4 regions of the Erwinia sp. 1181_3 genome follow, and region 4 is predicted to be linked to each of the others. Evidence: predicted binding sites of a transcription regulator. Region 4 holds the regulator's gene; each other region holds the start of a gene.

Region 1 (8,183 bases), 570 kb from region 4:
CTGACCGAGTTCACAAATTAGCATTGCGGGAGAACCAACCGGGCCCCCATTGAGTGCCCTGGGTAACCAGAGCGCAGGCATTATCAATGATGCCCCTGCCAATTGCAAGCAACCCCGGGATGACCGTTGGTTTCTTGCACGATCTGCAGTTTATTTCCCCGGTACGGAACACCATGACCTTCGAAGACGATAGCTTTCAACAACGCATCTACACTATTGTCGCCGCCATTCCTTTTGGCTATGTGACCACTTACGGTGAAATCGCTCAGCTAGCCGGTTCTCCTCGTGCCGCACGTCAGGTTGGAGGCGTACTGAAACGCCTGCCTGCGGGGAGTAAACTTCCCTGGTATCGCGTGATTAACCGTAAAGGAGAAATCTCGCTGGTGGGGGACGATCTCGGTCGACAGCGCAGAGCACTAATAGACGAAGGGATTGAAGTCTCCCAGGAAGGAAAGGTCGATCTTAAACGTTATCGCTGGCAACCATGATAACGCCCCTTTCGGGGCGTAAAACTACGTTACAGTGAGGTGGGTGCCGGTACGGCAGAAGAAGGGGAAACCTGCGTTGGCGATGTTAATGGCACCGTCGTGGCGGCTCCGCTCTGCGTTGGCACGGCAACGGAAGGTACTGGCACCAATGTCAGATCCTGATGTGTTCCACCCGTGGTCACTACCTGCTTCACCGTATCAGTAATAAACAGCATTTTACCGTCGACCGTCACGGCGGCACTCAGCAGAATGCGTGCATTGGGTTGAATGTCTGCCGGATTAAACGGCAAGGTAAACTTGAAAGGCGCCTGCTTACCTTCAGTACGAACAGCACGCTGGGATAGCACCTTCGATGGTGCATCCGCCAGCGAAGCATCCGACAGTGTCACTGTCAGTACCGCATCCGGCGGCAGAGCCACCTTTTGGCGGATCCATACTGTACCGCTCACGTTAGGCTGTTTCATCGTCGTCTGCTGGCCCGCCACCTGGGAGCCGAGCGTCGGCGTCGGCACATCTTTGCTTTTATCAGCACAGCCTGAAATTGCTACAACCAGCGCCGCACCACTTAATACATGCCAAAATTTCATTGATAGTTTCTCCTTCCGATCAATGCTTACGGCAGTCACTTCGCCGCACAAAGACAGTTTTTACTGTCTGCGTAGCTTTAATTCTGGCACAAGTTGCTGATTTTTTCCTGGAAGCACCGCAAGTCTGGCTTTATCAGCTTCCCACACAGATCGCATAAACAGTCGTTGACGCTAACTGGTCGGATCTCGCAAACTGGTGGCGATAAAACTATTGAGGAACAGAATATGGGCCAGGCGTTACAAAACTTGTTAAATCTTCTGGACCTGGAGACGCTGGAAGAGGGTCTGTTTCGTGGGCAGAGCGAAGATCTGGGTTTGCGCCAGGTGTTTGGTGGACAGGTGGTCGGCCAGGCGTTGTATGCGGCCAAACAAACCGTTCCACAGGATCGCATTATCCACTCCTTCCATAGCTATTTCCTGCGCCCGGGCGATAGCCAGAAAGCGATCATTTATGATGTGGAAAATCTGCGCGATGGCCAGAGCTTTAGCGCCCGCCGGGTAAAAGCCGTGCAGAACGGCAAGCCCATTTTTTATATGACGGCTTCATTCCAGGGGCCAGAAAGCGGCTTTGAACATCAGAAAACAATGCCTGAGGTTCCAGGGCCGGATAACTTGCCCTCTGAGACAGACATTGCTCGCCAACTGGCGCAATACATTCCAGAGAAGGCTCGTGATAAGTTTTTATCCGAAAAACCCTTTGAGATCCGCCCGGTGGAGTTCCATAACCCACTCAAAGGACATGTCAGTAAACCCGCCCGCTATACCTGGCTACGCGCCAACGGCAGCATGCCGGAGGATAAACGCATTCATCAGTATCTGCTGGGCTATGCGTCTGACTTCAACTTCCTGCCTGTTTCATTGCAGCCTCACGGAAAAGGTTTTCTGGAGCCAGGTATGCAAGTCGCCACCATTGACCACTCGATGTGGTTCCACCGTCCCTTTGACCTCAACGAATGGCTGCTGTACAGCGTAGAGAGCACTTCTGCCTCCAGTGCCCGTGGTTTTGTGCGCGGTGAGTTCTGGAACCAGCAGGGTGTGCTGGTGGCATCGACGGTGCAGGAAGGGGTGATCCGCCAGCGTTCGTAATCAGAGGCATAAAAAAGCGGGCCATGATGGCCCGCTTCGTCTTTTATTATTTTTTAGCGCACTACTTTTCTTCAGCCTTCAGCACAGCAATCACTTACTGGTTGTAAGCATTCTCGCCATGGCTATTGACGTCCAGACCTTCACGCTCCTGATCTTCCGGAACACGCAGGCCCACAATCATATCGGCAACTTTGAAACCGATGAAGGCAACAACCGCAGTCCAGACGATGGTCAGACCGACGCTGAACAGCTGTACCCAGACCTGATGGCCCATGGTGACGCCTTCGGCATAACCCACGCCGCCCAGTGAAGAGGAGGCAAATACGCCGGTCAGGATGCAGCCTACGATACCGCACACACCGTGAACACCGAACACATCACAAGGGTCATCAACACGCAGCCATTTCTTCAGGATGGTCACACCCCAGAGACCGGCTAATCCACCAACCAAACCAATAATCAGTGCACCGCCCACACCCACATAGCCGCAGGCTGGGGTGATAGCCACCAGGCCGGCAATCACGCCAGAGCTGACGCCCAGCAGAGATGGCTTACCGCGCAGCGCCCACTCACCGAAGGTCCAGCTCAGCATCGCACCTGCTGTAGCAATCACGGTGTTGAGGAAGGCCAGACCCGCGATTTCGTTAGCAGCGCTGGCAGAACCTGCATTGAAGCCGAACCAGCCAAAGTACAGAATAGCCGTACCGGTGAACACCATCGGCAGGTTATGGGGTTTGAAAGCTTCTTTACCGAAACCAGCACGTTTACCCACCAGGTAAGCACCCACCAGGCCTGCTACCGCGGCGTTAATGTGAACAACAGTACCGCCCGCAAAGTCCAGCGCGCCGTCAGCCGCCAGGAAGCCGCCTGCCCATACCATGTGTGCAATTGGCAGGTAAGCGAAGGTCAGCCAGATTACAACGAAGATCAACAATGCAGAGAAACGAATACGTTCTGCGATGGAACCGACAATCAGACCCACGGTGATACAGGCGAAGGATGCCTGGAACGCCACGTGGATGTACTGATAGTAAGACCCCATCACCGCAGTAGGGGTGATATTTTTCAGCATTGCCCAGTTGAAGCTACCGAAGAAGGCGTTGCCCTCGCTGAACGCCAGTGAGTAGCCGTAAACCATCCACAGCACACAGACCATCGCGAAGGTCATGGCAACCTGAGTCAGCATCGACAGCACGTTCTTGGCGCGAATCAGGCCGCCGTAGAACAATGCAATACCAGGGATTGTCATAAACAGCACCAGCGCGGTGCAGATCATCATAAAGGCGTTATCAGCTTTGTCGGCTACTGCAGGAGCAGCGGCCATTGCCAGCGACGGTAAAAGAGCAACACCGGCGAGGCCTAACTTAGCGAGTTTTTTCATTTTGTCCCATCCCATCACAATTCTGAGCCCCGAATTACAGTGCTGCTTCGTCAGTTTCGCCGGTGCGAATACGGATGACACGTTGCAGTTCTGCAACGAAGATCTTCCCGTCACCAATTTTGCCTGTGTAGGCCGCTTTACTAATCACATCAACCACTTCATCAAGCTGGTCGTCAGCAATAGCAATATCAATTTTTACTTTTGGCAGGAAGTTCACGCTGTATTCAGCACCGCGATACAGTTCTGCATGCCCTTTCTGGCGGCCGAAGCCTTTGACTTCAGTGACGGTCAGACCCTGAATGCCGATTGACGACAGTGCTTCACGCACGTCTTCCAGTTTGAACGGTTTGATTACCACGGTAACCAGCTTCATACGATCCCCTCCAGGTAAAAAAATAGGTTGTTTCAGCGACACGAAATGATTAAAGCAAAGGCTGTGCCAGAGTTTAAAAATCTGAATTTTTCAGACGATTAGTCAGAGCTGGTCTGAGTCGTAGCTGAGACGCAGATCACAGAGAAAAGAAAGGCACAGAAAGGAGCATAGAAAAAACGCACCAGAAAGGTGCGCTATGCGTTAGAGCGGTGCATTTGTAGGGTTATTGAGTGGTTATTCGCCTGAATTTGGTGCAGCGCAACGGCAGCGATTTAGCTGCTCTCTGCCACTGCCAGCTCCTCACCCGCAAGTTGTAGTTGGTACATCTGCCAGTAGCGCCCTTGTGCAGCCAGCAGTTGCTGATGGCTGCCACGCTCCACTGCCTGCCCACGGTGCAATACCATAATGGTATCGGCTTCGGTGATGGTTGACAGTCGGTGAGCAATCACCACCAGCGTAGTACGCTGACGCACGATCTGCAGGGCTTTCTGGATAGCCTGTTCCGTACCGGAATCGATATTCGCGGTCGCTTCATCCAGGATCAGGATCTGAGGTGTGGCCACCAGCACCCTCGCCATTGCCAACAGCTGTTTCTGTCCAACGGAGAGATTATTGCCCTGCTCCCCTAAGCGCGTATGGATCCCTTCAGGTAACTCACGTGCCAGTGCCGCCAGCTGTACCGTTTCCAGCGCCTGCCAGACGGCATCCTCGCTAATATCCCGTCCCAGCGTGACATTGGCAAAGAAAGTATCGGCCAGCACCACTGGATCCTGTTGTACCATCGCCACACTCCCCCGCAACGCGGCATGGCTGAGGGAGGCGAGTGGACGTCCGTCCAGTTTGATCTCGCCCTGGCTGAGCGGGTAATACCCCATTAGCAGGTTAGCGAGCGTACTTTTTCCACTGCCGGTGTGCCCGACCAGCGCGACAAAATGGCGCGATGGCACAGACAGGTTAATATCCGTTAACACCGGGCGGCCAGTGCGATAAGCAAAGGTCACATCACGAATATCGATACTGCCGCTGGCAAGTGGCGTGTTGTCATCGCCATATGGCTGACGTGGCGCATCCATCAGTTCAAAGATACGCTCACCCGCCACCACCGCCTGTTGCAGCATCGATTGCTGGGTCGTCAGTTCGATTAGCGGCTCATTCAGGCGCCCGAGGTAGTTGATAAAGGCATATAACACGCCGACCTCAATCGACCCTACAGAAGAAAAACCGAACAGCATCATCAATCCGCACAGGATCATGGCAGAAAACAGGCTGAGCAGCGGTCGCAGGAGAAAACCATCCAGCCTTAGCGTCTGCATACGCGCCATATAATGAGAGCGGCTGGCCTCCCCCATACGTTCACCGAAACGAGCCTGCTGGCGAAACTGCTGGATCACACTCATGCCATTGATGACTTCATTGAAGCCGTTATTGATTTCTGCCAGATAGCTGCGCACCCGGCGCACAATCGGCGTGCTGTAACGCTGGTAAATCAGCATAACGATCAGTACCGCCGGGAAAATGGTGATGGCAACCAGCGCCATGCGCCAGTCAAGACTGAACATCGCCACCAGCATCGCCCCCACCAGCGCTGCACTGCGCAATACAGTGGCAACAACGGTCACGTAGAGATCACGTACCACCTCGGTATCATTGGTAACACGCGAAATAATCTGCCCGACCGGCTGGGTATCAAATGCGCCCAAAGGCTGGCGAAGTGCAGCATCCATCACATCAGTACGCAGGCGCTGTACCACGCCAACGGCGGCCTGATTAAATAACAGTGCCTGACAATAATGCAGCGCCGCCGCCAACAGTTGCAACAGCAGAAAACTGACTACAAGGCCAGCGGCCAGTCCAACAGGCATACGGTGTTTTGCCACCATATTGTCGATAAAGTAGCTGACTAAAACAGGTCCCAACACTTCGGCGGCAGCGGCCACCCACAGCATCAGCACGGCCAGGCTCAGGGACTTACGCCACGGCGCACCGTAGGAGAGCAGCCGTTTAATGGTTGGCCACAATTGAGTGACATTAGCCATGCGCAGCTCCCTGTTCTGTTTCATCTTCATCGTCGTCCAGTGCCGCTTCCAGCTGTTGGTAACGGTACATATCGCGATACCAGCCTGAAGCGGCGGCCAGTTGCTCATGATCGCCACGCTGCGCAACCTGCCCGTGTTGCAGGACCAGAATTTCACTGGCCTCGGTCAGGGCAGAGAGACGATGAGCGCTGATAATAATCGTACGTCCTTCGCCCCAACTGCGCAGGTTATGCAGGATTTGGTGTTCAGTGCGGCCATCTACCGCAGAGAGGGCATCATCCAGCACCAGAATCTCGGCATTCAGCAGCAATGCCCGGGCAATGGAGATACGTTGTTTCTGCCCACCCGACAGCATCACACCACGTTCGCCCACTTCAGTTTGATAGCCCTCAGGGAGCCGTAAAATGTCGTCATGAACAAAGGCAAGCTGTGCAGCGTGCTCAATCTCACTTTGCGTTGCACCAGGACACCCCAGCGCAATATTGTTAGCGACGCTGTCGGAGAACAGGAATGGCGTCTGACTGACTACCGCCAGTCGGCTACGCCAGCCATCGAGCTGCAACTGCGGCAGAGGGATATCGTGGTAACGAATATCGCCCTGATCAATATCGAAGTGACGCTGGATCAAACTGAGTAAAGTGCTTTTACCCGATCCCGTTGGGCCACAAAGCCCCAGCATTTGCCCTGGATTAACCTGAACCTTCAGATTACGCAACGCAGGTTGCTGCGCCCCGGGGTAACAAAACTCCCGCACCGAAATCTGCAACAGGCCGCGCCCCTCTGGCAACGGTTTGTCTCCATCAACCACGGCAGGCGCTTCTGCTAACAATGCCTGGATTCGTGTCCAGGCGGCGCTGCCACGCTCGACAATATTAAACATCCACGCCAGCGCCAGCATGGGCCAGATCATCAGCCCCAGATACATGACAAAGCTGGTGAGCTGCCCGAGGGTCATTGTGCCGTGCCAGACCATCCAGCTGCCGCCGCCAATCGCCAGCAGATTTGACATGCCAATAGCGATGTAGATCGTCGGATCGAAGCGTGCATCCACCCGCGCCACGCGCAGATTCTTCTCTCCGGTGTCTTTAGCAATCGCCGCAAACTGGCCTGACTGATGATCTTCCAGCCCGAAGGCTTTAATCATACGGATGCTGCTCAGGCTTTCCTGCGTCTGGTCGTTTAGCGAGGAGAAAGCAGCCTGGGCTAGCTTAAAGCGATGATGTAACTGGTCGCCGTAACGTTTGATCACCAGCGCCATGATCGGCATCGGTAACAGGGCAAGCAGGGTTAAGGTACCGCTAATCTGGGTACTCATCACAATCAGTACGGCCATGCCCATCACCAGTGAATCCACCAGCGTCAGTACGCCTTCGCCTGCCGCGAACACCACCCGGTCAACATCGTTAGTGGCACGGGCAATCAGATCACCGGTACGATGGCGTAAATAGAATCCGGGGTGCTGACGGCTGAGCTGGCGATAAAAATCTTCACGCAGTTCTACCGCCAACTGATAGGAGGCACCGAACAACAGCACGCGCCAGACATAACGCAATAAATAGACGATGATTGCCGTAGCCAGCATCACGCCAACCCACATCATCAGTTGGCCGTTGCTCATCCCATCGCGACTGACGCCATCGACGATCTTTCCCACCACATGTGGTGGCAGGAGTTGCAGCAAGGCAATCACGATTAACAGCAAAACCGCACCGAGATAGCGGCGCCATTCGCGCAAAAAATACCAGCTTAGTTGGCTAAAAAGTCGCAAAAAAATGTCCTGATTATCGGCTGGTTAAAGGGCAACCGGCAAAGCGGTGGTGTATTTTATCTCTTCCATCGCAAAACTCGAAGTGACATCGATCAGACCCGGTACGCCGTTCACCAACCGTTTGTAAAAACCATCGTAGCTTTTCATATCTGCAACCTGCACGCGCAGCAGATAGTCATACTCTCCGGCCATCCGGTAGAAACCCATGACTTCCGGCATCGCCTGTACCACATCAACAAATTGCTGATACCACAGGCTGCTGTGCTGCTGAGTTTTGATTAGAACAAAGGCGGTAAGACTCAGTCCAAGCTTTTCACCATCGAGTAAAGCAACCCGGCCGCGAATATAGCCTTCATCCTCCAGTCTTTTCAAGCGCTTCCAGCAGGGAGTGGTGGTCAGGCTGACGGCATCAGCCAGCGCCTGCAGAGAGAGCGTGCAATCCTGCTGGAGCAGGTTTAACAGCA
Region 2 (8,183 bases), on a different contig from region 4:
ACAGAGTGGGATCTCCCGCTCATTCAGAAGTACAATACCGCCGGTCCCCGCTATACCTCTTATCCGACCGCACTGGAATTCCATCAGGATTACGACGAGCCGGCTTTTCTTCAGGCAACGCAGCGTTACCCTGAACGGCCGCTGTCGCTCTATCTGCACATCCCCTTTTGCCACAAGCTATGTTACTTCTGCGGTTGTAATAAGCAGGTCACGCGTCAGCAGCATAAAGCGGATGACTATCTGGATGTACTGGTGCAGGAAATCGCCCTGCGTGCACCGCTGTTCCAGCATCGCACCGTCAGTCAGATGCACTGGGGGGGCGGCACTCCCACTTTCCTCAATAAAGCGCAAATCAGCCGACTGATGACCTGTCTGCGCCAGCACTTTCACTTTACGGAGGGTGCTGAGATCTCAATTGAAGTCGACCCGCGGGAAATTGAGCTCACCGTGCTTGATCATCTGCGAGCCGAAGGTTTTAACCGCCTGAGCATGGGCGTGCAGGATTTTAATAAGCAGGTGCAGGAGAAGGTGAATCGCGTACAGGATGAAGCGATGATCTTTTCCCTGATGGCACGGGCGCGTGAGCTGGGTTTTGCCTCCACGAATATTGATCTGATTTATGGCCTGCCTGCACAGACCCCAGAGAGTTTTGCTTTCACTTTGCAAAAAGTGGCTGAGCTGAACCCGGATCGTCTGAGTGTCTTTAACTATGCTCATATGCCCGCACTGTTCCCCGCTCAGCGTAAAATCAAGGATGAGGAGCTGCCCGGCGCCCTGGAAAAGCTGGAGATTTTGCGGCAAACCATCACGACGCTCACCGCGCAAGGGTATCAGTTTATCGGCATGGACCACTTTGCCCGGCACAATGACGAACTGGCTATTGCTCAGCGTGGGGGGAAACTGCACCGCAACTTCCAGGGATACACGACGCAGGGTGACAGTGACCTGCTGGGAATGGGCGTTTCAGCGATTAGTATGATCGGGGACAGCTACGCGCAAAACCACAAAGAGCTGAAACACTATTACGCAGAAATACGGGCAGGAAAAACCGCCCTGTGGCGCGGCTTGCAATTGAGTGAAGATGATTGTCTGCGGCGGGATGTGATTAAAAGTCTGATCTGCAACTTCTCGCTGTCATTTGACGCCATCAGTACGCAATGGGGAATTCACTTCCGTGAGTATTTTGCCGACGATCTGGCTCTGCTGACGCCACTGATGGTGGACGGGCTGGTGGAATGCCACGACAGCCGCCTTGTCGTCACCGCTAAGGGCCGTTTACTGATAAGGAATATCTGCATGTGCTTCGACCGTTACCTGCGTCAGAAAGCATCTGGGGGACAATTTTCACGGGTGATCTGATGGCCGGGGCGACCGAAAAAAATGGTCGCCCCAAAGGCCCGATCGGAAAAAATGATCGGACCCTACAGCTGGAACGTGTAGGGGCGGACCTTCTTTTTCGGTCCGCTCTTTATCCGCCCTCGTCTGTTATTCCATTCCCAGCTCTTTCAGCTTACGTGTTAGCGTATTGCGTCCCCAGCCCAGCAGACGAGCCGCTTCCTGTTTATGACCCTGCGTATGACGCAGGGCGGTAGTCAGCAGCGTACGCTCCATCTCGGGTTGCGCTTCCGACAGCAGGTTTTGATGACCGGAGCGCAGTGCGCGGTCCGCCCACTGTGCCAGCAACGTCGCCCAGCTGTCCGGCAATGACTGAACAGGGTTTTCTGGCGTCGATGTTTCAAACAGCTCTGGCGGTAGATCCTGGATCAGGACTTCCTGCCCGGCGGCCATCACCGTCAGCCAGCGACAGGTATTCTCCAGCTGGCGAACGTTGCCAGACCAGTGCAACCGCGTGAGCGCGGTTTCCGTTTCAGGATGCAGGATCTTGGCTTCCACCCCCAGTTCTCTGGCGGCGACCTGTAAGAAGTAACGCGCCAGACGCGGAATATCTTCGCGACGCTCACGCAGGGGAGGCAGATGCACACGGATCACGTTCAGGCGGTGGAATAAATCCTCACGGAATTTCCCCTCATGCACGCGCAGCTCCAGATTCTGGTGGGTCGCAGCAATAATACGCACATCCACCTTGACCGGCGCATAGCCCCCGACACGATAGAACTGACCATCGGCCAGCACTCGCAGCAGACGGGTCTGAACATCCAGTGGCATATCGCCAATTTCATCGAGGAACAGCGTACCGCCATCGGCCTGTTCAAAACGACCTTGTCGAATTTGATTGGCACCGGTAAACGCCCCTTTCTCATGACCAAACAGTTCTGATTCGATCAGGTCTTTAGGGATCGCGGCCATATTCAGCGCGATAAATGGCGCTTTCGCACGCGGACTGTGGCGATGCAGTGCATGAGCAACCAGCTCTTTACCCGTACCGGATTCACCGTTAATCAGCACACTGATCGACGAGCGCGACAGGCGGCCGATAATACGAAAAACATCCTGCATTGCTGGCGCTTCACCGATGATATCGGTGGTAGGCCCGCTGACGGGCTGATTGCGCGGCTGCTGCTGCTCTTGATAGTGACTGATGGCGCGCTCAACCAGTGCAACGGCTTCATCAATATCGAAAGGCTTCGGCAGGTAATCAAACGCGCCCTGTTGATAAGCGCTGACGGCAGCATCCAGGTCTGAGTGCGCTGTCATAATGATCACCGGCAGCATAGGGTGCCGCTGTTTGATCTGCTTTAACAGCGCCAGGCCGTCCATACCGGGCATACGAATATCTGACAGTAAAACGTCTGGGGTTTTGGTCGCAAGGGCTTCCAGTACCTCGTTTGCGCTGTCAAACGTTGCGCAGTTTAAACCAGCTCCGGTCAGCGCGCGTTCAAGCACCCAGCGGATGGAGCTATCGTCATCGACGATCCAAACTATCCCTCGTTGCATAGAAACCTCACTGGCGAATAGGCAGGTAAACCGAGAATTCAGTGTGTCCAGGCCAGCTGTGGAACTCTATTTTTCCCGAATGCTGATCGATCAGGCTGCGGGCAATCGATAACCCCAGCCCGGTACCGCCTTCGCGGCCGCTTACCATCGGGTAAAACAGCGTATCCTGCAGCTGTGCCGGAATGCCGGGGCCGTCATCTTCAATATCGATGCGTGCCACCAGGCGATAGCGTGTTCCGTGCAGCGTTAACTGGAACGCCGTTCGGGTACGTAAAGTAATCGTGCCGCCTTCTTCACCCAACGCCTGCAGGGCGTTGCGTACTACATTCAAAAGGACTTGTTCTATCTGGTCCGGGTCGTGCGGCAGTTCAGGCAGGCTCGGGTCATAATCGCGGACAAGCACCACATTATCGGGCAGCTCCATCGAGACCAGATTCACCACACGTTCAGCCACCTGATGGATGCTTTGTGTGACATGCATACCGGGCTGTTGCGGGCCAAGCAGACGGTCGACCAGATTGCGCAGGCGATCGGCCTGTTCAATGATGACCTTGGTGTATTCCGTTAACGCCGGGTCGGGCAGGGCTCTGGCCAGCAGTTGTGCTGCACCGCGTAGCCCACCCAGCGGGTTTTTAATTTCGTGTGCCAGTCCACGCACTAAATCACGTGCTGCTACCTGCTGCGCATGTTGTAGCTGTTCCTGACTCAGCCGGCGCTGATTATCCATGGGCGCCATTTCCAGCAGAATCAATCCTTCGGGCAGACGTTGTGCGGTGAGCGACATAATGTGCGCACGGCTGTCGACCACCAGGGTCACTTCGCTGTCGGTAAAACCTTGTCCGGCATCCAGACTTTCGAGCATGACCTCAATATTCAGGGAAAAATAACCCATCAGTTCCGGCAGTGGCGTACCAAACAGCTTGCGGGAACTTTGCGCCAGCAGTTGCTGCGCGGCAGGGTTGGCGTAATGAACCACCAACGCACCATCAACCAGTAAGATACTGTTGATCAGTGAATTGAGAATCTGCCCAGCATCGGGCAGCGGGCCAGTTGCCATACAGCATTCTCCTGAAGTAGTTATGCACCAATTTAGTGCATTATAGCCATAAAACGCGAAAATCGTCTGACATTACCGGGAATTCGTGGTGAAAAAAGCCCATCCTGAGATGGGCTGAAAGTTTCCACGGCAACAAAATCCCAGACGTCTTTCACGCCGCAGCTGTGTTGGCTTCTCTCAGTCACCCGAATCACTTAGCGGACTAAGCTCATCGGGCCTCCTTCGATTGCCGCCTTGCTGCAACATGAAATTCGTCGGGCTTACTTCTAAATTAAACGCTGTAGTACAGTTCGAACTCAACCGGATGCGGAGTCATACGAACGCGGTCCATTTCTGCTTTACGCAGCTCGATATAAGCTTCGATAGCATCGTCAGTGAACACGCCACCACGGGTCAGGAACTCGCGGTCTTCGTTCAGTGCAGCCAGGGCTTCGTCCAGAGAACCTGCAACTTTTGGAATCTCAGCTTCTTCTTCCGGTGGCAGGTCGTACAGGTTTTTGTCCATTGCATCGCCAGGGTGGATCTTGTTGATGATGCCGTCCAGGCCAGCCATCAGCAGTGCAGCGAAGCACAGGTATGGGTTTGCAGCAGGGTCAGGGAAGCGCGCTTCAATACGGCGTGCTTTCGGGCTGGCAACCACTGGGATACGGATAGAAGCAGAACGGTTACGGGCAGAGTAAGCCAGCATAACTGGCGCTTCGTAGCCTGGGACCAGACGCTTATAGGAGTTAGTGGTCGGGTTCGCCAGAGCATTGATTGCTTTAGCGTGTTTGATTACACCACCGATGTAGAACAGCGCCATTTCAGACAGGCCGCCGTATTTGTCACCCGCGAACAGGTTAGTGCCGCCTTTTGACAGAGACATATGGCAGTGCATTCCAGAACCGTTATCACCGAACATCGGTTTTGGCATGAAGGTCGCGGTTTTGCCGTAAGCGTGAGCGACGTTGTGCACAACATATTTGTAGATCTGAATTTCGTCAGCTTTTTTGGTCATGGTATTGAAGCGGGTTGCCACTTCGTTCTGACCCGCCGTTGCCACTTCGTGGTGGTGAGCTTCAACGACCAGGCCCATCTGTTCCATGGTCAGACACATTGCAGAACGGATATCCTGCGCTGAGTCGACGGGTGGCACTGGGAAGTAGCCGCCTTTCAGACCTGGACGGTGGCCTTTGTTACCGCCTTCATATTCTTTACCGGAGTTCCAGTAAGCTTCGATGTCGTCGATAGCAACGTGTGAACCTGAAGTGCTGCTGCCGAAACGGATATCATCGAACAGGAAGAACTCTGGCTCTGGCCCAAACAGAACGGTGTCTGCAATGCCGGAAGAGCGCAGGAAATCTTCAGCGCGTTTCGCGATGGAACGCGGGTCGCGGTCGTAGCCCTGCATGGTGCCTGGCTCGAGGATGTCACAACGGATGATCAGTGTAGAATCAGCAAAGAACGGGTCAATGACTGCGGTGGTTGAGTCTGGCATCAGAACCATGTCGGATTCGTTGATACCTTTCCAGCCACCAATCGAGGAGCCGTCAAACATTTTGCCTTCTTCGAAGAAGTCAGCGTTAACCTGATGAGCAGGGATAGTCACGTGCTGCTCTTTACCTTTGGTATCGGTAAAACGCAGGTCAACAAATTTGACTTCGTGCTCGTTCATCATCGACAGAACGTGTTCAGCGGACATACTTAACTCTCCTGGATTTTGTCATTGGCGTCGTGTTTAGAGAACTTCACCGGTGCGCTTTGCTATTCGCCGCGCTAACTCCGATAATAAAGATCTCTCACAAGCTTACAACCGTTGTGGAAACTGGCGTTTTTCGCTTAATGAGTATTTGCGAAATCTATGCCAACTTTTTTATTTAACGAAAAAAGCGCTATGATGCGCCCTCTCGTGAGACGAGGACTGCACCACGATGGAAGTCGCGCACCATTTTGGTGCCATTGAATGATAAATGGGCACTCTTTTGGTGCAAATTTTCGTCCAAGTGCAATGTTTGCACTGAAAATGGCTGTAAATGCAATCCGGACAGTTATCTTTATATGAAATATGTGATCCTGTTCAGTCCTTCGATTAATCCGTGTACAATAGCGCGCTATTTCTAATGCCTGAGGCAAAGCTGTGATCGAAAATTTGCGTAACATCGCCATTATTGCCCACGTTGACCATGGTAAAACTACCTTGGTTGATAAGTTGCTGCAGCAGTCCGGGACCTTTGATGCCCGTACCGAAGCAACCGAACGCGTAATGGACTCCAACGATTTGGAGAAAGAGCGTGGGATTACCATCCTCGCAAAAAACACCGCCATTAAATGGAATGACTACCGCATCAACATCGTGGATACCCCAGGACACGCCGACTTCGGCGGTGAGGTAGAGCGTGTGATGTCAATGGTCGACTCGGTGCTGCTGGTTGTGGATGCAATGGATGGCCCGATGCCGCAAACCCGTTTCGTGACCAAAAAAGCGTTTGCTAATGGTCTGAAGCCGATCGTGGTAATTAACAAAGTCGACCGCCCTGGCGCGCGTCCTGACTGGGTTGTTGATCAGGTGTTTGACCTGTTCGTTAACCTGGATGCGACCGACGAGCAGCTCGACTTCCCGATTATCTATGCTTCAGCCCTGAACGGTATTGCAGGCCTGGATCACAACGATATGGCGGAAGACATGACCCCGCTGTATGAGGCGATTGTTAAGCACGTCTCTCCACCACAGGTTGAGCTGGAAGCCCCGCTGCAGATGCAAATCTCCCAGCTGGACTACAACAACTACCTGGGTGTTATCGGTATCGGCCGTATCAAGCGCGGTAAAGTGCGTCCTAACCAGCAGATCACTGTGATCAACAGCGAAGGCAAAACCCGTAACGCTAAAGTCGGTAAAGTTCTGACCCATATGGGCCTGGAGCGTATCGAAGCGACTGAAGCGGAAGCCGGCGACATCATCGCTATCACCGGTCTGGGCGAACTGAACATCTCTGACACCATCTGTGATACTCAGAATGTGGAAGCGCTGCCAGCCCTGAGCGTTGATGAACCAACGGTTACCATGTTCTTCTGCGTTAACACCTCTCCGTTCTGCGGTAAAGAAGGTAAGTATGTGACTTCACGTCAGATCCTTGACCGTCTGAACAAAGAACTGGTGCACAACGTGGCACTGCGTGTTGAAGAAACCCCAGATGCTGACGCCTTCCGCGTATCAGGTCGTGGTGAACTTCACCTGTCAGTTCTGATCGAAAACATGCGTCGTGAAGGTTTCGAGCTGGCGGTATCCCGTCCAAAAGTTATCTTCCGTGAATTCGAAGGCCGCAAGCAGGAGCCATTCGAAAACGTGACCCTCGACATCGAAGAACAGCATCAGGGTTCTGTGATGCAGGCGATGGGTGAGCGTAAAGGTGACATGAAAAACATGGATCCGGATGGCAAAGGCCGTGTGCGTCTCGACTATGAGATCCCAAGCCGTGGTCTGATCGGTTTCCGTAACGAATTCATGACCATGACTTCCGGTACCGGTCTGCTGTACTCCACCTTCAGCCACTACGACGATGTGCGTCAAGGCGAAGTTGGCCAGCGTCAGAACGGCGTGCTGATCTCTAACGGCCAGGGTAAAGCAGTCGCGTTCGCCCTGTTCAGCCTGCAGGATCGCGGTAAGCTGTTCCTCGGCCACGGTGCTGAAGTGTATGAAGGCCAGATCATCGGTATTCACTCACGTTCTAACGACCTGACTGTGAACTGCCTGACCGGTAAGAAGCTGACCAACATGCGTGCTTCCGGTACTGATGAAGCCACCACTCTGGTTCCACCTCAGAAAATGACCCTCGAGCAGGCGCTTGAGTTCATTGATGATGACGAACTGGTCGAAGTGACTCCACAGTCTGTACGTATCCGTAAACGTCACCTGACTGAAAACGACCGTAAGCGCGCAAGCCGCGGTCCGAAAGAAGCGTAATACCGCTTTTCTCAGGGCCGGAGTTTTCTCCGGTCCTGAGCTTCCTTCTGAATCTTCTCCGCAGTTTTCAAAATCCTCACCTGTTCAGTCTCTCCATTTACCGCTAGAGTGAATAACTCACCGGAACAAAAGGAGATGGCCATGCTGTATATCTTTGATTTAGGTAACGTCATTGTTGATATTGATTTCAACCGGGTTCTCGGTGTCTGGAGCGATCTGAGCCGCGTACCACTCTCGACGCTGCAAAGTCGTTTTCAAATGGGGGAGAGTTTTCACCAGCACGAGCGTGGT
Region 3 (8,183 bases), 190 kb from region 4:
GCTGGCCGATTAAAGCGCTGTGGATGATGACTAACCAGCAGAACCCGGTCGGCTGCACGCTCAGCAAAGAGAAAAAGCAGCAACTGGTCGCGTTACTGGCCCGGCACGGCGTGGCGCTGATTGAGGATGATGTTTACAGCGAACTCTATTTCGGCCACGAAAAACCCCTGCCGGCCAAAGCATTCGACCGCGAGCATAACGTGCTGCACTGCTCCTCATTTTCTAAAAATCTGGTAGCAGGATTTCGAGTCGGCTGGGTGGCTGCGGGAAAACATGCGCAGCGCATTCAGCGTTTGCAGTTGATGAGTACCTTGTCGACCAGCGCACCGATGCAGCAGGCACTGGCCACTTACCTCGGCACGCGCAGCTATGATCGCCATCTGCGGCGTTTACGGCAGACACTCGAACAGCGTAAAAATCTGGCGCGTCAGGCTCTCAAACGTTCTCTGCCTGCCGGGGCGCAAATCAATGATTCACGCGGTGGCTACTTCCTGTGGGTGGAACTGCCCAAACAGGTCAATACGACTGAGCTTTATTACCGTGCACTGCACAACAATATCAGCATTGCCCCCGGAAAAATGTTCTCCTCCAGCGAGCAGTACGCCAACTATTTTCGTTTTAACACCGCGTGGTGGGATGAGTCGCAGGAAGTGGCGGTCGCCACATTAGGACGATTAATCGCAGAATTACTGCCGTAAGGGTCAGGCATGCCTGACCCGCATCGGGTTATTTTATACCGCTGAAGCGCTTTTCTGTCCCCAGGTCAGGTGGAAGACATCATAAAAATCGACTTCACCTTTTAACGACAGCAGCTTAGTAATGCCCTGCTTAACCTTGTCCGGCACATTGTCACTACTGAGGATGTCGCTAATCGCCCGTTCAGACAGGGTGCGCACATAATACCATTCGCCGTTGTAGCAAACGCGCAGATCAAGGGTATCGATATCCTCAAAGCGGTATTTCGGGTTCACGTCCATGAGCATCAGGCCGCTCATCAGCATGATAAAAATAGTCGCCCCCCAGAACGCGGGCCAGCCCAGAAAGTCCGTGGTAAAGATTAGGGCAACCGTCAGAATGTAGCACCCGTACATGGATGCCCAAAGCCCCGGATGGGTCTTCAAAAACTGAAAACTGAAGCGCGGTTTATTATCGCGTTGCTCTTCGCGATTCAATGTATCGATCTCGCGCAGCAATATTTTTTTAACTTCTTCCATTAGTGACCTCTGCAAAACAGTTCGGGCAGAGTGAAAGTAAACCATGTTTGCACCTATAATAGCAGACACAGTTTATCGCTATTCAACTATAACAGTTGCTCACAGGGATGGGCCAGCTGTCACCTGCCGTGGCAATGTATAAAGTTCAGGCCATTCCCGATGGCCTGCTGATAAGGGAATAAAAAACAGATGGATTTAATCAAAGCCCCTGCTGTCATTGGCTTTACTCTCCTGCTCCTTACCTCCACGGCGAAGGCCATCGACTGTGGGCGCGCCTCCAGCGTGGTAGAAAATACCGTCTGTGATAAGCCGGAATTGATGTGGCTGGATAGGGTATTTGTTAATGCATTCAGTGAACTGCAAATGCGCGAGCCACAGCATGTGAATCAGATAGCGAAGGAGATGGCCCGGGAGCGTAATACCTGCGTTAGCGACAGCTGCCTGCGCAGTGCCTATCTCGGTGGCCTGAGCCAGCTGTATGATGCGGATCGCCAGGTGGACTGGCAGGGCGTCTGGTGGAATGTCAGTGCACCTCACGGCAATGGTGGAAAAATTCGTATCAGCCAGCTGGCAGGCGATGAGTTCAATATGGATGCATCTGTCTGGGGAGGGGTGTACCGGTCGAGTTTCAGCGGTAAAGTGACGCTGTCCGAGGGGGTAGGGTTTACCGATAAAATTGTCTGGGGTGGCGGGTGTTCAATTGTTCTGATCCCGCGCCCGGATAACCGCCTTGAAGTCAGCAGCGATTCGCATGGACGCTGCGATATGCTGTTACCCGGCAAGACGTCAATTGACGGGGTGTACGTTAAAGCGGATAACGATCCGCGTCTGCCGGCCACGCTGTTAACCCTCGGTATTTTACCGAATAAAGCCCTGGACGATCGCTTTCGTCAGCTGACAGGCAGTGACTATGCGCAATATGTTGCGACGGCAACCAGTTTTGTCTACAGCCAGGACCTTGACCAGTTTGGTGCGACGGTACTCACCCTGTGGGTAAAAGGCATGGCGAACCGACAGTCAGCCATCATCATGTACACGCCGGAAGGGAAAATCTGGGCGCTACGGGTCAGCCCTGACACCGATAACGGCGTGGAAGTGGATTATGTGACCACCGAGAAGGATAAAGAGACCATGCCCAAAACGCTTCAGGCATGGCGCACCCTGTTTACCGACCGCTAAGGAAACCGGCCCATTGGTACTATCGGTAACGTACCATTTGGCCAGAAGGGGTGATCATCAGGCGTTCTTTACCCAGCCGCAAGGTGTCAAAATGCACGCTGTTGTTTTCCGCATAGCCAAAAATATTTTTAATCATCCGCGTCTGACCATCATCTGCATAATAAATTTTATGGAAAGTAAACATCACACCTTTGGCATTTTGAGTTTTTTCTTCCAGGCTGATTTTGGCCATAAAACGATTATCGTTTGGGCTGGTCAGGGTCATCATCACGGTGTTCCCTTTGCCGTCGAAGCGGGTATCATAAATTTCACGCTGGCGCGCCAGCAGGTCGTAATACCCCAGCTGTAAATTTACTTTAACGAAATCCTCCGTGAACAGGCCCTTATCCCCTGGCAAATGTTTGATCACTGCCACCCCAAGGGGGACCAGCAAAGTCACGATCAGTAAGCTAATTGACGCAGTTGGCCATTTCATTAATTTTTCGTTCGCCTTCACGGTAGATTAGAGCGCTCAGTTGAGCACCATCCGTACGCCAGTTGATAATGTTCATCGCCAGCTGTTTACGATCGCACTGATTCGATAACGTCATGGTGTAGTTCAGCGTCGTGCCGGAGGTGTAATAGAAAATTTCCATATTCACTTTCTGATTTTTCAAATTTTGATTCAGCGTAAATAGCACCGGTCCCAAAAGCTTATTTAAATCATAGGACGCGGACGTGTTGTCCCATCCCCGGCGCAATTCCATTAGCTGAATATGGCTGTACGGGACGGAGTTTTTTTTCACCAACTCGCTACTGTTTACCGGAAAAAGCGCTCGCCCGGCCCACGCCAGCACGCACAGTAACAGTAACGCCTGAAAGAAAATAAGCCAAAGCCAGAATACGCGACGTAAGCGTGGTTTCGGCTCCGCGTTAATCGTTGTTTCCGTTTCGGCCAGCCCGGGTAATATCGCAGGTTCTACCTGGTGCATATCCTGCGGGGGTATCCTCTCCTCTTGTACCGATGTCTGCTGCGAGGCATCGGTCAGGCTATCCGCTTCTTCTTTGTCATAGCAAATACGTTGGCAAAATTCTGCCTCAAGGATATAGCCCTTTTTAGGGATCGTTTTAATAATACGCTGCTGCTTGCCGTCATCCTCCAGCGCCACGCGCAGCGCATGAATCGCATTCGGTAAACTGTTAATACCAATAACCCGCCGTTCCCAAACCAGCGTAGTGAGCTCATCACGACTTAATGTTTTTCCAGCATTTTCAGCCAGTACTAGCAACAGTTTGAATTGATATTCGCCCAGGCGCCTTTCTTCACCACTGAGTTGATGGAGTAACGTACCGGACGAAAAATCGACGTACCAGTGGTGAATAATATAATCCGCTGTCATAGCTTGCCATTGTTCAGAAAAATCAGTGAATATGCTGGTGAATACTTCTGGCGATAATCGGTAATTATAATCTAATTTCCATAACAATTGCTGTAGTCGTAACGCATTAAAAAATTCAATGAAAAGGCGTCCTGTTATTTAAATTGAGGCCACCCGGTAATGGGAAATAAATGTTACATACAGTAATAGTAACAATGTGTTATCGAGTGATCGTAAAGTCAAATCTCAGGGTGAAGGGGATGAGAGGTGGGTAACAACCAATGAATTTGGCTTAAGTTCAGTTAAATTAATAAGTTATGTGATCTGCGGCGTGGGGAAAAGATTGCAAGCTGGCAGAATAGTGCCACAATTAATTTAACAATCACTCAACAAGGCAATTTGACCAGGAGCCTGATATGGTGACCCATTCTCGCAGTGTAATGTTAATGATGTCGTTTGCTGCCGGGACCTTTGCTGCAGGTGCCTCCTCAAACCCGCGCCATCTGATGCTGGCGCAGCCCTCACAGGGCATCCCCAACAACCCGCTGCCGCTGATCATCTATCCACAGGTGGTGCCGGACGAGCCGGAAGAAGGGGCAGAAGAGATATCGCCAGACGATTTGGCGCTGTGGTTCCGCGCTGAGTTTGCCCGCCACGGTTGGCCGGTCAGCTGGCACGCGCCGATTTATCCCTACACCCATTATCACCCGAATACCCATGAATTGCTGGGGATCACCTGCGGCTGGGCCGAGATCCTGTTTGGTGGCGAAAGTGGGCGCATGGTCACCGTTTATGCGGGTGACGTAATACTGATACCGGCGGGTGTCGGACATCAGCAAATTGCCGCCAGTGATGATTTCATGGCCGTTGGTGCCTACCCTCCGGGCGTGACGCCCAAAACCCTGCGCGACGAGCAGGCATTGATGGAACAGTCTATGCTTGAAATAAAACGCGTCGCGATGCCCGAAACCGACCCCGTTACCGGTGGGGAAGGCGCACTGACTGAGGTCTGGCACCCGCTGACTCGTTAAGAATCTCTCTCATCGTTTGACCGGAATGCACCATATTGGTGCATTCTCATTCTACGCTTCGCTTTCCCTGACCCGATTTGTCACCAGGCTGTTGTTCGTTCCTCGTTCTGTGCGGGGCAGGCCGCTCATTCCGACTCTGGCACACTTTGTGCAACTCTTATTCAGGTTCACAGACAGCGGTAGGGAAATCATGAATCAAAGTTATGAAATAGCGTCACACTTTTATGATGAGATGTTGCTGAACGATGGACGCTATCGCGGGCACTATCGGGAATACTGGCAGTGGCTACAGCAGGCTGACCAGCAGGCGATTGCGCGCAAACGTGAAGAGGCGGAACTGTTGTTTCACCGCCTGGGGATTACTTTTAATGTGTATGGTGATGACGGCGGTGCCGAGCGTCTGATCCCGTTCGACAGCGTACCGCGGATTATTCCTGCCAGCGAGTGGGCAATGCTGGATAAAGGCATCCGCCAGCGCGTTCAGGCGCTGAATGCTTTTCTGCATGACATCTACCATGACCAGCGCATCCTTAAAGCCGGGATCATTCCCGCTGAACAGGTACTGGTTAACGATCAATATCAACCCTGCATGCAGGGCCTGAATCTGCACCGTAACCTCTACGCGCACATTATTGGCGTGGATATGGTGCGCAACAGCGATGGCGAATACTACGTGCTGGAGGACAATCTGCGTACCCCGTCCGGCGTCTCCTACATGCTGGAAAACCGCAGAATGATGATGCGCCTTTACCCGGAGCTGTTTGCCGATCAGCGCATTGCCCCTGTCGAACGTTATCCGTCTCTGCTGCTACAAACCCTGCGCGAAAGCTCGCCGATCAACGATCCGGTGGTAGTGGTACTGACACCGGGCCGCTTTAACAGTGCCTACTTTGAACACAGCTTCCTTGCCCAGCAAATGGGCGTGGAGCTGGTGGAAAGTGCTGACCTGTTTGTCAAAGATGGCGCGGTGCTGATGCGCACCACGGCCGGGCCGTGCAAGATCGATGTGATCTACCGCCGAGTGGACGATGCCTTCCTTGATCCTCTGGCGTTCCGGCCGGATTCGATGCTCGGTGTGCCGGGCCTGCTGTCGGTGTATCGTGCGGGCAACGTGGTGCTGGCTAACGCCATCGGCACCGGCGTGGCCGATGATAAGTCGATCTACCCGTATGTACCGGAAATGATTCGCTTCTATCTGGGGGAAGAGCCGCTCCTCAACAACGTACCGACCTGGCAGTGTCGCCGCCCTGATGAGCTCTCCTGGGTACTGGCTAACCTCGAAAAGCTGGTCGTGAAGGAGGTTCACGGTGCGGGGGGATACGGCATGTTGATTGGCCCGGTGGCCAGTAAACAGCAGTTGGCCGATTTCCGCGCGCTGTTACTCGCCAAACCACAGAACTACATTGCACAGAACACGCTGGCACTCTCCACCTGTCCGACTTTTGTCGATCAGGGGCTGGCCCCGCGTCATATCGACCTGCGTCCCTTTGCCCTGAGTGGGGCGGATATCCGGCTGGTGCCCGGTGGCCTGACGCGCGTAGCGCTGACCGAAGGTTCGCTGGTGGTGAACTCATCGCAGGGCGGTGGGACGAAAGATACCTGGGTTCTGGAGGATGACGCATGCTGAGTCGCACGGCCAGTGGCCTGTACTGGATGGCGCGCTATTTAGAGCGCGCAGAAAATATTGCACGCGTGCTCGACGTCACAAACCGTCTTTCTCTGATGCCGGTGCGCGGCAGCCACAATAATGAGCTGCGCGTGCCGCTCAATCTGACCAACACGGATGAACTTTACTGGTCGGTCAGCGATCGGCTGAGTATGTCACAGCTGTTCAGCTTTTTTGCCTTTGATGAGCGTAACCCCGGCAGCATTTTCAATTGCTGGCAGGCGGCCTGGAACAACGCCCATGCGGTTCGCGGCAGCCTCTCTTCTGAAGTCTGGGAGAGTATTAACTCCAGCTGGATTGAACTGAGAAAAATGCGGCGTCACGGCGTCAGCAGCGACGGTGCGGATGCCTTCTTCGACTGGGTTAAAGAGCGCTCACATCTGTTTCGTGGTGCGATGTTCGGCACCCTGATGCGTGGCGATGCCATGAGCTTTATTCGTCTGGGAACGTTGCTGGAACGTGCCGACTGCACGGCACGCCTGCTCGATGTTTATCAGTATCTGACCGATGACGATGATGACACCGTGCGCGAATACTACCGGCTGGATACGCTGCTACGTTCAGTGTCCGCGCGCGAAGCCTATCACACCATCTACAAGCAGCAACTGGCGGCGGACGGCGTCAACGAGATGTTGATCCTGCGTGAAGAGAGCCCGCGATCGTTACGATCCTGTCTTGATGAAATCGCAAGGCAACTCGATCAAATCGGCAGCAGCGGTGAAGACAGGCCGCGTTACTTATTGACGATACTGCATGCGCAGCTGCGTTTCAGCAGTTGGGAATCCCTGATGGATGACGGGCTGCATGCCTGGTTGCAACGTTTTCTGGGTGAACTGGCATTGATTGCTGACAGCATCCATCACACTTATCTGGAGGCGAAATAATGAAGCTGACCATCGCGCATAAAACCTGTTTCAGCTATCAAAGCCTGGTGCGTCAAAGCACGCAGTACCTGCGTCTGACGCCACAGGACTCGGTGCATCAGCATATTATTTCGTGGGATCTGCTGCTGCCGGAAGAGGCGATCTGCACCACCGACACCTGGGGTAATGTGCTGCATGTGCTGACGCTCGACCGTCCGCATCAGGAAATCGAGATTGAAGCTCGTGGCGTGGTGGAGATCCTCGACGACGAAGATAGCGCCCCGGACCCGGACTGCATGCTCTCGCCGCTGGTGTTTTTACGCATCACTCCGCTGACGCAGCCTGACGCGGCGATCAACGATTTTGCCCGCCGCTATTACCGTGAAGAGGCTCCGCTGGACAGTCTGGAGCGCCTGATGGGCGAGTTGCTGTTGAAAATGCCTTACCAGCCCGGCAGTACGCTGGTGACGGATACCGCCGCGAAAGTGTTTGCCGCCGGCAGCGGGGTTTGTCAGGATCACAGCCACGTCTTTCTCGCCTGTTGTCACAGCCTGCATATTCCCGCCCGTTATGTGAGCGGCTATCTGTATACTGACAACGTGGAACATGTAGCCACGCATGCCTGGGTGGAAGCCTGGGTGGGCGGCAGTTGGCACAGTTTCGATATTACCAATAATACCCGCAGCACCCGCCAGCATCTGAAACTGGCGGTGGGGGTGGATTATCTGGATGCCTGCCCGGTGCGTGGAATGCGCCTTGGCGGTGGCAGTGAAGATATGCAGGCAGTGGCTGCGGTACAACTGGTGTTTTCGCAGCAGTAATCTTTTATCGGACTCACTATGACCTATTGTGTAGCTATGCGTTTATCGTCA
Region 4 (8,183 bases):
TTCGTACGCCGCTTAATGGCATTGTGGGTTTGAGCCGTATCCTATTGGATACCCGCCTCAACCAGGAACAGCTGAAGTATCTTAAAACCATCCATGTTTCCGCTATTACACTGGGTAACATTTTCAACGATGTGATTGAGATGGACAAAATCGAGCGCCGCAAAGTGCAGCTGGATAATCAGCCTATTGATTTCACAGGGTTCCTGGCCGATCTGGAAAACCTCTCCGGTTTGCTGGCTGAGCCAAAAGGGCTGAAGTTTGTGCTGGCGCCCTCGCTCCCGCTTCCCCACAAAATTATTGCTGATGGCACACGCCTTCGTCAGATCCTGTGGAACCTGATTGGTAATGCGGTGAAATTTACCCAGCAAGGGGAAATTGTGGTGCGGGTTGGCTATCAGCAGGATGACTGCCTGTGCTTCGAAGTCGAAGATTCTGGCATGGGTATCCCGCAGGATGAGCAGGACAAAATTTTTGCCATGTATTACCAGGTGAAGGATCAGCGTGGCGGCAAGCCTGCGACGGGCACGGGGATTGGACTGGCGGTATCCCGCCGCCTGGCTCAAAGCATGGGAGGCGACATCTGCGTGCATAGCGCGCCTGGTCAGGGTTCCTGCTTCACCCTGACGCTCAACGCACCGCGTGTGATCGAAGACCTCGAGGATGAACAGCAGGAAGAAGATTTGCCACTGCCCGCGCTGCACGTGCTGCTGGTGGAGGATATTGAGTTGAACGTTGTGGTTGCTCGTTCGGTGCTTGAGAAGCTGGGTAACAGCGTAGAAGTGGCGATGACAGGGCAAGCTGCACTGGATATGTTTGACCCTGACGAGTTTGATCTGGTGTTGCTGGATATCCAGCTACCCGACATGACCGGACTGGATGTGGCGCGCATCATCCACCAGCGTCATGCCGGAGAGCATCTGCCACCGCTGGTGGCACTGACGGCGAACGTCCTGAAGGATAAACGTGAATACCTTGATGCGGGTATGGATGATGTTCTGAGCAAGCCATTGGCCGTTCCTGCACTCACGGCGATGATCAAAAGATACTGGGATTTCCAGGCAATCGATCTACCTGATGCACCGGAGTTCAATATGGATGAGAAAGAACTGGCGTTACTGGATGTGCCCATGCTTGAACAGTATATCGAGTTGGTCGGGCCGAAACTGATCCATCAGAGCCTCGCGATGTTCGAACAGATGATGCCGGGTTACCTGGCGGTACTGGATTCCAACATGATGGCGCGCGATCAAAAAGGCATTGCGGAAGAGGGCCACAAAATTAAAGGTGCTGCGGGTTCCGTAGGGCTGACACATTTGCAGCAGGTTGCAAAACAGATTCAAAGCCCTGAGCTGCCTGCATGGTGGGATAACGTTCAGGAATGGATTGATGAGCTTAAGCACGAGTGGCGCAATGACGTGGAAGTGTTACGGCAATGGGTTACGGACGCTGAAAAAAAATGACCCCGACCGAAGCCGGGGTGCGCGAATACTGCGCCAACACCAGGGAAAAAGGTCCTCCTGAGCTATTCTGATAAGAATCGTCGAGAGCTCAGGTTTAGGTATTGGGTGAACATAACAATGCTCAGTCACTACTTTAGCAAATCTTGCGTCACATGTTACGGGATTCATTAAAATGTGTGATGTTGAGCAGCGTTCGTAAACAGAAGAACCGATTTTTACAATCCAGTCAAGCGGCGAATTACATTTTACGATAATACGCATATTTATTGAACGATTGTGGCTTTTCCCCAGGTCCTGGGATTGACGTAAACTTTTTGCTCTGATGACTTTTTACTTAGGTACGGGAGTCTCGCTGCTGTAATCGATTTTATTGTTTGTAAGTTGATGTTTTATTTAGTTATTTCTGGGTTTTTGGTCTGGCTTTCCGAAACGTTTTGGTTTCTGCTAGCACAAATTACCGAATCGCCCTCCAGCGGTCGGTAAATGCTGACTCCGTTCAGCAAGATAAACAGCTCTTTCCAGTAACGTGAAACGATGTGGAATCGACTCTAAGGCCAAATCGACACGGGATTTACTTTCTATGAGGCTGAATAATCGAAAGCGTCCAGATGAAATTTATAAGCAGGATGAACCAATCAATTTCGAGTGCTTTCTGCTTCCGACAGATCCATCGTAGAGTGAAGGTAAAGTGCGTGATTTAATGGAACCGATTCCGGTTATGTCGGAGTAACTGACAATCATGGAGAAATCCTGGTGTATTTTCATACTGATAAATTTTGGGCGGATCCTCGGGTATGAGTCGCAATAAAGTGCGCGTGATGGCGCGGATCAAATCGGGGCTATTTCGCCTGGTCCTGGTCGTAATGGGTTTATGGGTGGGTGGTATTGTCCTCTTTGCTTTTTTACCGGTGCCATTTTCTGCCGTGATGGCCGAACGGCAATTGAGCGCCTGGTTCAGTGGTGATTTTCGCTATGTGGCTCATTCTGACTGGGTGTCGATGGATAAGATTTCACCGTGGATGGCGTTGGCGGTTATTGCCTCTGAAGATCAGAAGTTCCCTACGCACTGGGGGTTTGATGTGGCCGCTATTCAGTCAGTACTGGACAGCAGTAATGAGAAAGCGGGTATGCGCGGCGCATCGACACTCTCGCAGCAAACGGCCAAAAACGTATTTCTCTGGGATGGACGGAGCTGGGTGCGTAAAGGCCTGGAGGCCGGTCTGACGGTGGGAATTGAAACAGTATGGACCAAACGCCGGATCCTCACTGTTTATCTTAACGTGGCGGAGATGGGGAAAGGGGTCTTTGGCGTAGAGGAGGCCTCTCAACGCTATTTCCATAAACCGGCCAGTCGCCTGTCTATGTCTGAAGCGGCGCTACTGGCTGCAGTGCTACCCAACCCCATTCGCTTCAGGGCTGATGCTCCGTCTGGCTATGTGCGTCAGCGCCAACAGTGGATTATGCGCCAGATGCGCCAGCTCGGGGGGGAGAGTTTCCTGCGGGAACATAAGTTGCATTGATTCGGGCGGGAAATAGCCAACAGACCGGCTGAAACGCCGGTCTGTTCAGGGGGATGATTAGTCTTCGTCGAATCCGGCATTAAACAGATCGATCACCGCGGCCAGCGCTTCTTCTTCTTGCGCACCACTGGCTTCTACTTCGATATGACCGCCTTTAGCTGAGTCAAGCATCAGTAGCGCAATCACGCTGCTCGCTTCCGCTTCAGTACCGCTTTCATTGCGCAGCAGCACTTCAGCATCAAAACTCTGTACCAGTTCGAACAGCTTCATCGCCGGACGTGCGTGCATACCCAGCTTATTTTTAATCTCAACAGTCTGTTTTACGGTCATGATTTGCGTTTTTCCAGCGTACGGTGACGAGACTGAACGTTTTTACCGCGCGAGCGGAAATAATCTGCCAGTTGCTCGGCAATATACACGGAACGATGTTTACCGCCGGTACAGCCGATCGCCACTGTCAGATAGCTACGGTTATTGGTTTCCAGCATCGGTAACCATAACTCGAGGTAGCTGCGCGTCTGATAAATAAAATTATGCACTTCAGTATGACGATCAAGGAAGGCGGCAACGGGGCGATCAAGACCGGTCATCGGACGCAGCTTCGGATCCCAGTGTGGATTCGGCAGAAAACGGACATCAAACACATAGTCGGCATCAATGGGAATACCGTGTTTGAAACCGAAAGATTCGAATACCATGGTCAGTTCACGTTCGCGTTTCCCCAGCAGGCGGGTACGTAGCATCTCTGCCAGCTCGTGCACTGACATTTCTGAGGTGTCGATAATCAAATCGGCACGGGAACGTAGCGGTTCCAGCAGATCGCTTTCTTCATCGATGGCACTTTCCAGCGACAGATTTTTACTGGAGAGCGGATGCAGGCGACGGGTATCGCTATAGCGACGGATTAAGGTATTACGGTCAGCATCCAGGAACAGAAGCTGCGGCGAAAAACAGTCTGGCAAATTGGTGAGCGCGGTTTCAAATACCTCCGGAGATTCCGGCATGTTACGTACATCGATACTCACAGCAGCAGATATATTGCGCTCAGCCAGCGAATGAGCCAGATCAGGTAGCAAGACTACAGGCAGGTTATCCACGCAGTAAAAACCCATGTCTTCCAGCGCGCGTAATGCCACTGATTTCCCTGAGCCTGAGCGACCGCTGACGATCATCAGCACCATTTCACTTTTCCCCCAATTTAACCCGCTTTCCCTTAGACCAGAAGCTGCACCAGCGCTGCGTTTCGCTGCGTTGCTGCAACTTCATTATGTCGGGGACTGTGGCAAGAATGACTAACTCTCTTCGTGATCTTCCGTGATGATCTCGTAAAGATCTTCATCGGATTGTGCGGCGCGCAGGCGACGCAGAACGGTTTTATCTGCCAGGCGCTTGGCAACCAGAGAGAGAGTATGAAGATGTGTTTTACACTGATCTGCTGGCACCAGCAGGGCAAACAACAGGTCCACGGGCTGATTATCAATTGCATCAAACGCGATGGGCTGGTCAAGGCGAATGAAGACACCGACTGCGCGTAGCGTATCTTCTTCCAGCTTGCCGTGCGGGATGGCAATGCCATTACCGATACCGGTGCTGCCCATTCTTTCACGCGTCAGAATCGCTTCAAAAATTGTCTGATGCGGGAGGTTAAGCTGTTTCGCCGCAAGCTCGCTGATAATTTCCAGCGCCCGTTTTTTGCTCTGGCAATGTACGCCATTACGGGTACACGAGATGCTCAAGACGGAGCCCAGTTCCAGTTTCAAATCATTGTTCATCATAGTTTCACTTAACTTTTCACTTCCGCAGGCAGGACACTCTTTACCAGCGTTCAGATCAAGAGATTAACATGCCGTATTGATTAACGGCTCGTATTCCCGGAAGAATACGAGCCGATACCGCTTTCAGCATATGCCAGTAGAAGCGGGTTGCTGAAACACCATCAATGCATTGTGAGATTTAGTGTTGTTTTAGCTTATCTTTGTGTTTATTCAACTGGCGAGTCAGCTTGTCGATCAGGCCGTCAATCGCCGCGTACATATCTTTATCTTCCGAGGTGGCATGCAGCTCACCGCCATTCACATGCAATGTTGCATCGGCAATTTGCGTCACTTTCTCCACTTTTAAAACAATATAGACCTGGTTAATCCGGTCAAAGTATTGCTCCAGTTTGGCAAACTTCGCTGTCACAAACTCGCGCAGTGGCTCGGTGATTTCAACGTGCTGTCCAGTGATATTGAGCTGCATAGTGTCTTCCTTCTCTGTTCGTTCAGACCAGCTGTTTGCGCTGATTTGATGGCGGGATGGATAAAGACTCTCGGTATTTTGCCACAGTGCGCCGTGCCACCATAATTCCCTGTTCGGAAAGCATGGAGGTGAGCTTGCTGTCGCTGAGTGGTTTGACGGGATTCTCCGCCGAGATTAATTTTTTCACCAGTGCACGGATCGCCGTTGAGGACGCTTCGCCCCCCCCTTCGGTATTGACGTGACTGGAGAAAAAATACTTAAGTTCAAAAATACCACGTGGACTGTGCAGGTATTTCTGGGTGGTCACACGGGAAATGGTCGATTCATGCATTTCGACGGCACTGGCAATATCAGCCAGCACCATTGGGCGCATATACTCTTCGCCCTGTTCGAAAAAGGCCTGCTGCTGATCCACGATACAGCGTGTCACTTTCAGCAGCGTATCATTTCGGCTTTCCAGGCTTTTAATCAGCCACTTGGCTTCCTGCAAATTACTGCGGATAAACTGCGAATCACTGTCGCTGCGTGAACTTGAGCCTAGTGAAGCGTAATGCTGATTAATCTTCAGACGCGGCACACTGTCTGCATTCAACTCGACCATCCAGCGATTACTGACTTTACGCACCAGCACATCTGGAATGACATACTCGGGTTCCTGAGTATTGATCGATTGGCCTGGGCGCGGGTCAAGCGTTTGAATGACCTGCATCGCTCCCTTCAGCACGTCTTCTTTAAGGCGTGTGACGCGCATCAGGCTGCGGAAATCATGGTTGGCGAGCAGGTCGAGATGCTCACTGACAATCAGCCGTGCTTCTTTCAGCAGCGGCACATCTGCCGCAAACTGGGAGAGCTGTACCAGTAAACAGTCGCGCAGATCGCGGGCGCAGACGCCTACTGGATCAAAACGCTGTACACGTTTCAGCACTGCTTCCACTTCGTCAAGGGTCAGCTCGTCGTTACCCATACTTTCAAGCACTTCCTCGAGCGACACGGTCAGATAGCCCGTATCGTCGACAGCATCGACAATGGAGGTCGCAATCGCGCGATCGGTATCGGTAAAAGGCGTTAGCTCCACCTGCCACATCAGATAGTCCTGTAGTGTCTGGGTCGTTTCACCCTGATAAACAGGTAACTCATCGTCATGGTAATCGGTACCCGTGCCTGACGGCGTACCAGCGGTGTAGATTTCATCCCAGGTCGCATCCAGTGGAAGCTCCTCGGGCATGTCTTTCTGTTCCAGCGCTTCCCGGGTATCCAGCGCTTCTGTTTCCTGATATTCGCGGGTATCAACTTCTTCGTGAATGTCGGTCTGTTCAAGCAACGGGTTACTTTCCAGCGCCAGCTGAATTTCCTGCTGTAGTTCAAGCGTAGAGAGTTGCAGCAGGCGAATGGCCTGCTGCAGTTGTGGCGTCATGGCAAGCTGTTGACTCAGCCTGAGTTGTAAACCTTGCTTCATATTCAGAGTATTAATTCCCCAGAAAACTTACCGAATGTGAACACCTTATCAGAGTCTGAACTCTTCACCCAAATAGACACGCTTAACTTGCTCATCGGCCAGGATCGCTTCCGGGGTGCCGTGGGCGATAAGATGCCCCTGGCTGACGATATAGGCTCTCTCACACACTGCCAGCGTTTCACGTACGTTATGGTCGGTGATCAGCACGCCGAGGCCGCTGTCACGCAGGTGTTCAATAATCTTTTTAATATCAATAACGGAAATCGGGTCAACACCGGCAAACGGTTCATCCAGCAGGATGAATTTTGGATTGGCGGCCAGCGCACGGGCAATTTCTACGCGGCGGCGTTCACCGCCTGATAGCGCCTGACCGAGGCTGTCACGTAAATGTTCGATGTGAAACTCTTCCAGCAGTTCATTAGCACGATCTTCACGCTGCTCACTGGTCAGATCATCACGAATTTGCAGCACCGCCATCAGATTATCGTAAACACTCAGACGGCGGAAAATAGAGGCTTCCTGTGGCAGATAGCCAATGCCCCGACGCGCACGCGCATGCAGCGGTAAAATGCTGATGTCTTCATCGTCGATCACGATACGACCTGCATCACGCGGCACGATGCCAACCACCATGTAAAACGTGGTGGTCTTGCCTGCGCCGTTCGGGCCAAGCAGGCCCACGATTTCGCCAGACTTCACTTGCAGGCTGACATCTTCAACCACGCGGCGGCCTTTGTAAGCCTTCGCGAGGTTTTCCGCAATTAAGGTTGCCATGTTCGTTAGTTACTCTTTTTCTGACCGTTTGACGGTGTGCCTTTGTCCTGCAACTGCGATGGCACCAGTACGGTAGTGACACGTTTGCCGCTGCTGCCGAAGGCCTGCATTTTTTGCTCTTTCACCAGATAGGTGATGCGATCGCCTTTGACGTTGCTGTCGAGCTGCTCCAGATAGGCGTTGCCGGTTAACTCCACCAGGTCTTTCGCCAGTTCGTAATGCATTTTCTGGGCGTGACCCTGCACGGGTTTGCCACTGTCCTGCATCTGGTAGAAGGTCGCAGGATTGCCGTAGGCATCAACAATGGTTTTATTGCTGTCGCCACCCGGACGGGTCACCACCACTTTATCGGCCGTGATTTTAATCGTACCCTGCGTCACGATGACTTTTCCGGTAAACGTGGCAACGTTGCCTTGCATATCCAGCGCCTGATTTTCCGAGTCGACATTCACCGGTTTATCCGAATCGCCCGTTAACGCTAAAGCAGGAACGCTCACGGCGAACAGCAGGGTTGCAGTCAGTAACTTAAGGCTTTTGTTCATTTTGAATTTCATAAGATGTTTTGACCTTTTCAATCAACTCGGCAGTTTTCTTCCGTAAATTCCCACGCATCTTCATACCTGTAGAGTTAAAGCTGCTGCCATAAAGTGTTACCTGATCGTCCGAGGTCACATCCTGAGTCGTCAGGTTAATTTGCGCATTATCTGTTTTGATGCGCTCAAGCTGTGCGTC

The links. Region 4 encodes sigma-54, which starts transcription at its own class of promoters, with help from an activator protein. Its sites were predicted from a motif close to GTTGGCACANNTTTCGCTNT; they were not measured.
Positions count from the first base shown of each region.
Region 1: glnK (P-II family nitrogen regulator) is a predicted target of sigma-54. The motif match lies at 3,967-3,986, and genes of this name have one in related genera.
Region 2: glnA (glutamate--ammonia ligase) is a predicted target of sigma-54. The motif match lies at 5,781-5,800, and genes of this name have one in related genera.
Region 3: FY046_RS10750 (circularly permuted type 2 ATP-grasp protein) is a predicted target of sigma-54. The motif match lies at 4,918-4,937, and genes of this name have one in related genera.

Region 1 is NZ_VTDE01000003.1:116,925-125,107, forward strand. Features, by position in the region: RNA gene ffs (signal recognition particle sRNA small type) at 1-40, opposite strand, end outside; gene FY046_RS08895 (MGMT family protein) at 174-488, shown strand; gene FY046_RS08900 (YbaY family lipoprotein) at 518-1,075, opposite strand; gene tesB (acyl-CoA thioesterase II) at 1,301-2,161, shown strand; gene amtB (ammonium transporter AmtB) at 2,256-3,557, opposite strand; gene glnK (P-II family nitrogen regulator) at 3,577-3,915, opposite strand; gene FY046_RS08920 (SmdB family multidrug efflux ABC transporter permease/ATP-binding protein) at 4,188-5,951, opposite strand; gene FY046_RS08925 (SmdA family multidrug ABC transporter permease/ATP-binding protein) at 5,944-7,719, opposite strand; gene FY046_RS08930 (Lrp/AsnC family transcriptional regulator) at 7,744-8,183, opposite strand, start outside.
Region 2 is NZ_VTDE01000011.1:110,114-118,296, reverse strand. Features, by position in the region: gene hemN (oxygen-independent coproporphyrinogen III oxidase) at 1-1,359, shown strand, start outside; gene glnG (nitrogen regulation protein NR(I)) at 1,486-2,895, opposite strand; gene glnL (nitrogen regulation protein NR(II)) at 2,903-3,952, opposite strand; gene glnA (glutamate--ammonia ligase) at 4,224-5,633, opposite strand; gene typA (ribosome-dependent GTPase TypA) at 6,069-7,892, shown strand; gene yihX (glucose-1-phosphatase) at 8,034-8,183, shown strand, end outside.
Region 3 is NZ_VTDE01000003.1:493,151-501,333, reverse strand. Features, by position in the region: gene FY046_RS10780 (aminotransferase-like domain-containing protein) at 1-698, shown strand, start outside; gene FY046_RS10775 (YlaC family protein) at 732-1,214, opposite strand; gene FY046_RS10770 (lysozyme inhibitor LprI family protein) at 1,404-2,393, shown strand; gene FY046_RS10765 (hypothetical protein) at 2,413-2,889, opposite strand; gene FY046_RS10760 (transcriptional regulator) at 2,843-3,772, opposite strand; gene FY046_RS10755 (cupin domain-containing protein) at 4,168-4,782, shown strand; gene FY046_RS10750 (circularly permuted type 2 ATP-grasp protein) at 4,973-6,409, shown strand; gene FY046_RS10745 (alpha-E domain-containing protein) at 6,403-7,332, shown strand; gene FY046_RS10740 (transglutaminase family protein) at 7,332-8,132, shown strand; gene FY046_RS10735 (proteasome-type protease) at 8,151-8,183, shown strand, end outside.
Region 4 is NZ_VTDE01000003.1:685,912-694,094, reverse strand. Features, by position in the region: gene arcB (aerobic respiration two-component sensor histidine kinase ArcB) at 1-1,460, shown strand, start outside; gene mtgA (monofunctional biosynthetic peptidoglycan transglycosylase) at 2,255-2,980, shown strand; gene npr (PTS phosphocarrier protein NPr) at 3,038-3,310, opposite strand; gene rapZ (RNase adapter RapZ) at 3,307-4,161, opposite strand; gene ptsN (PTS IIA-like nitrogen regulatory protein PtsN) at 4,273-4,755, opposite strand; gene hpf (ribosome hibernation promoting factor) at 4,934-5,221, opposite strand; gene rpoN (RNA polymerase factor sigma-54) at 5,244-6,677, opposite strand; gene lptB (LPS export ABC transporter ATP-binding protein) at 6,726-7,451, opposite strand; gene lptA (lipopolysaccharide ABC transporter substrate-binding protein LptA) at 7,457-8,005, opposite strand; gene lptC (LPS export ABC transporter periplasmic protein LptC) at 7,977-8,183, opposite strand, start outside.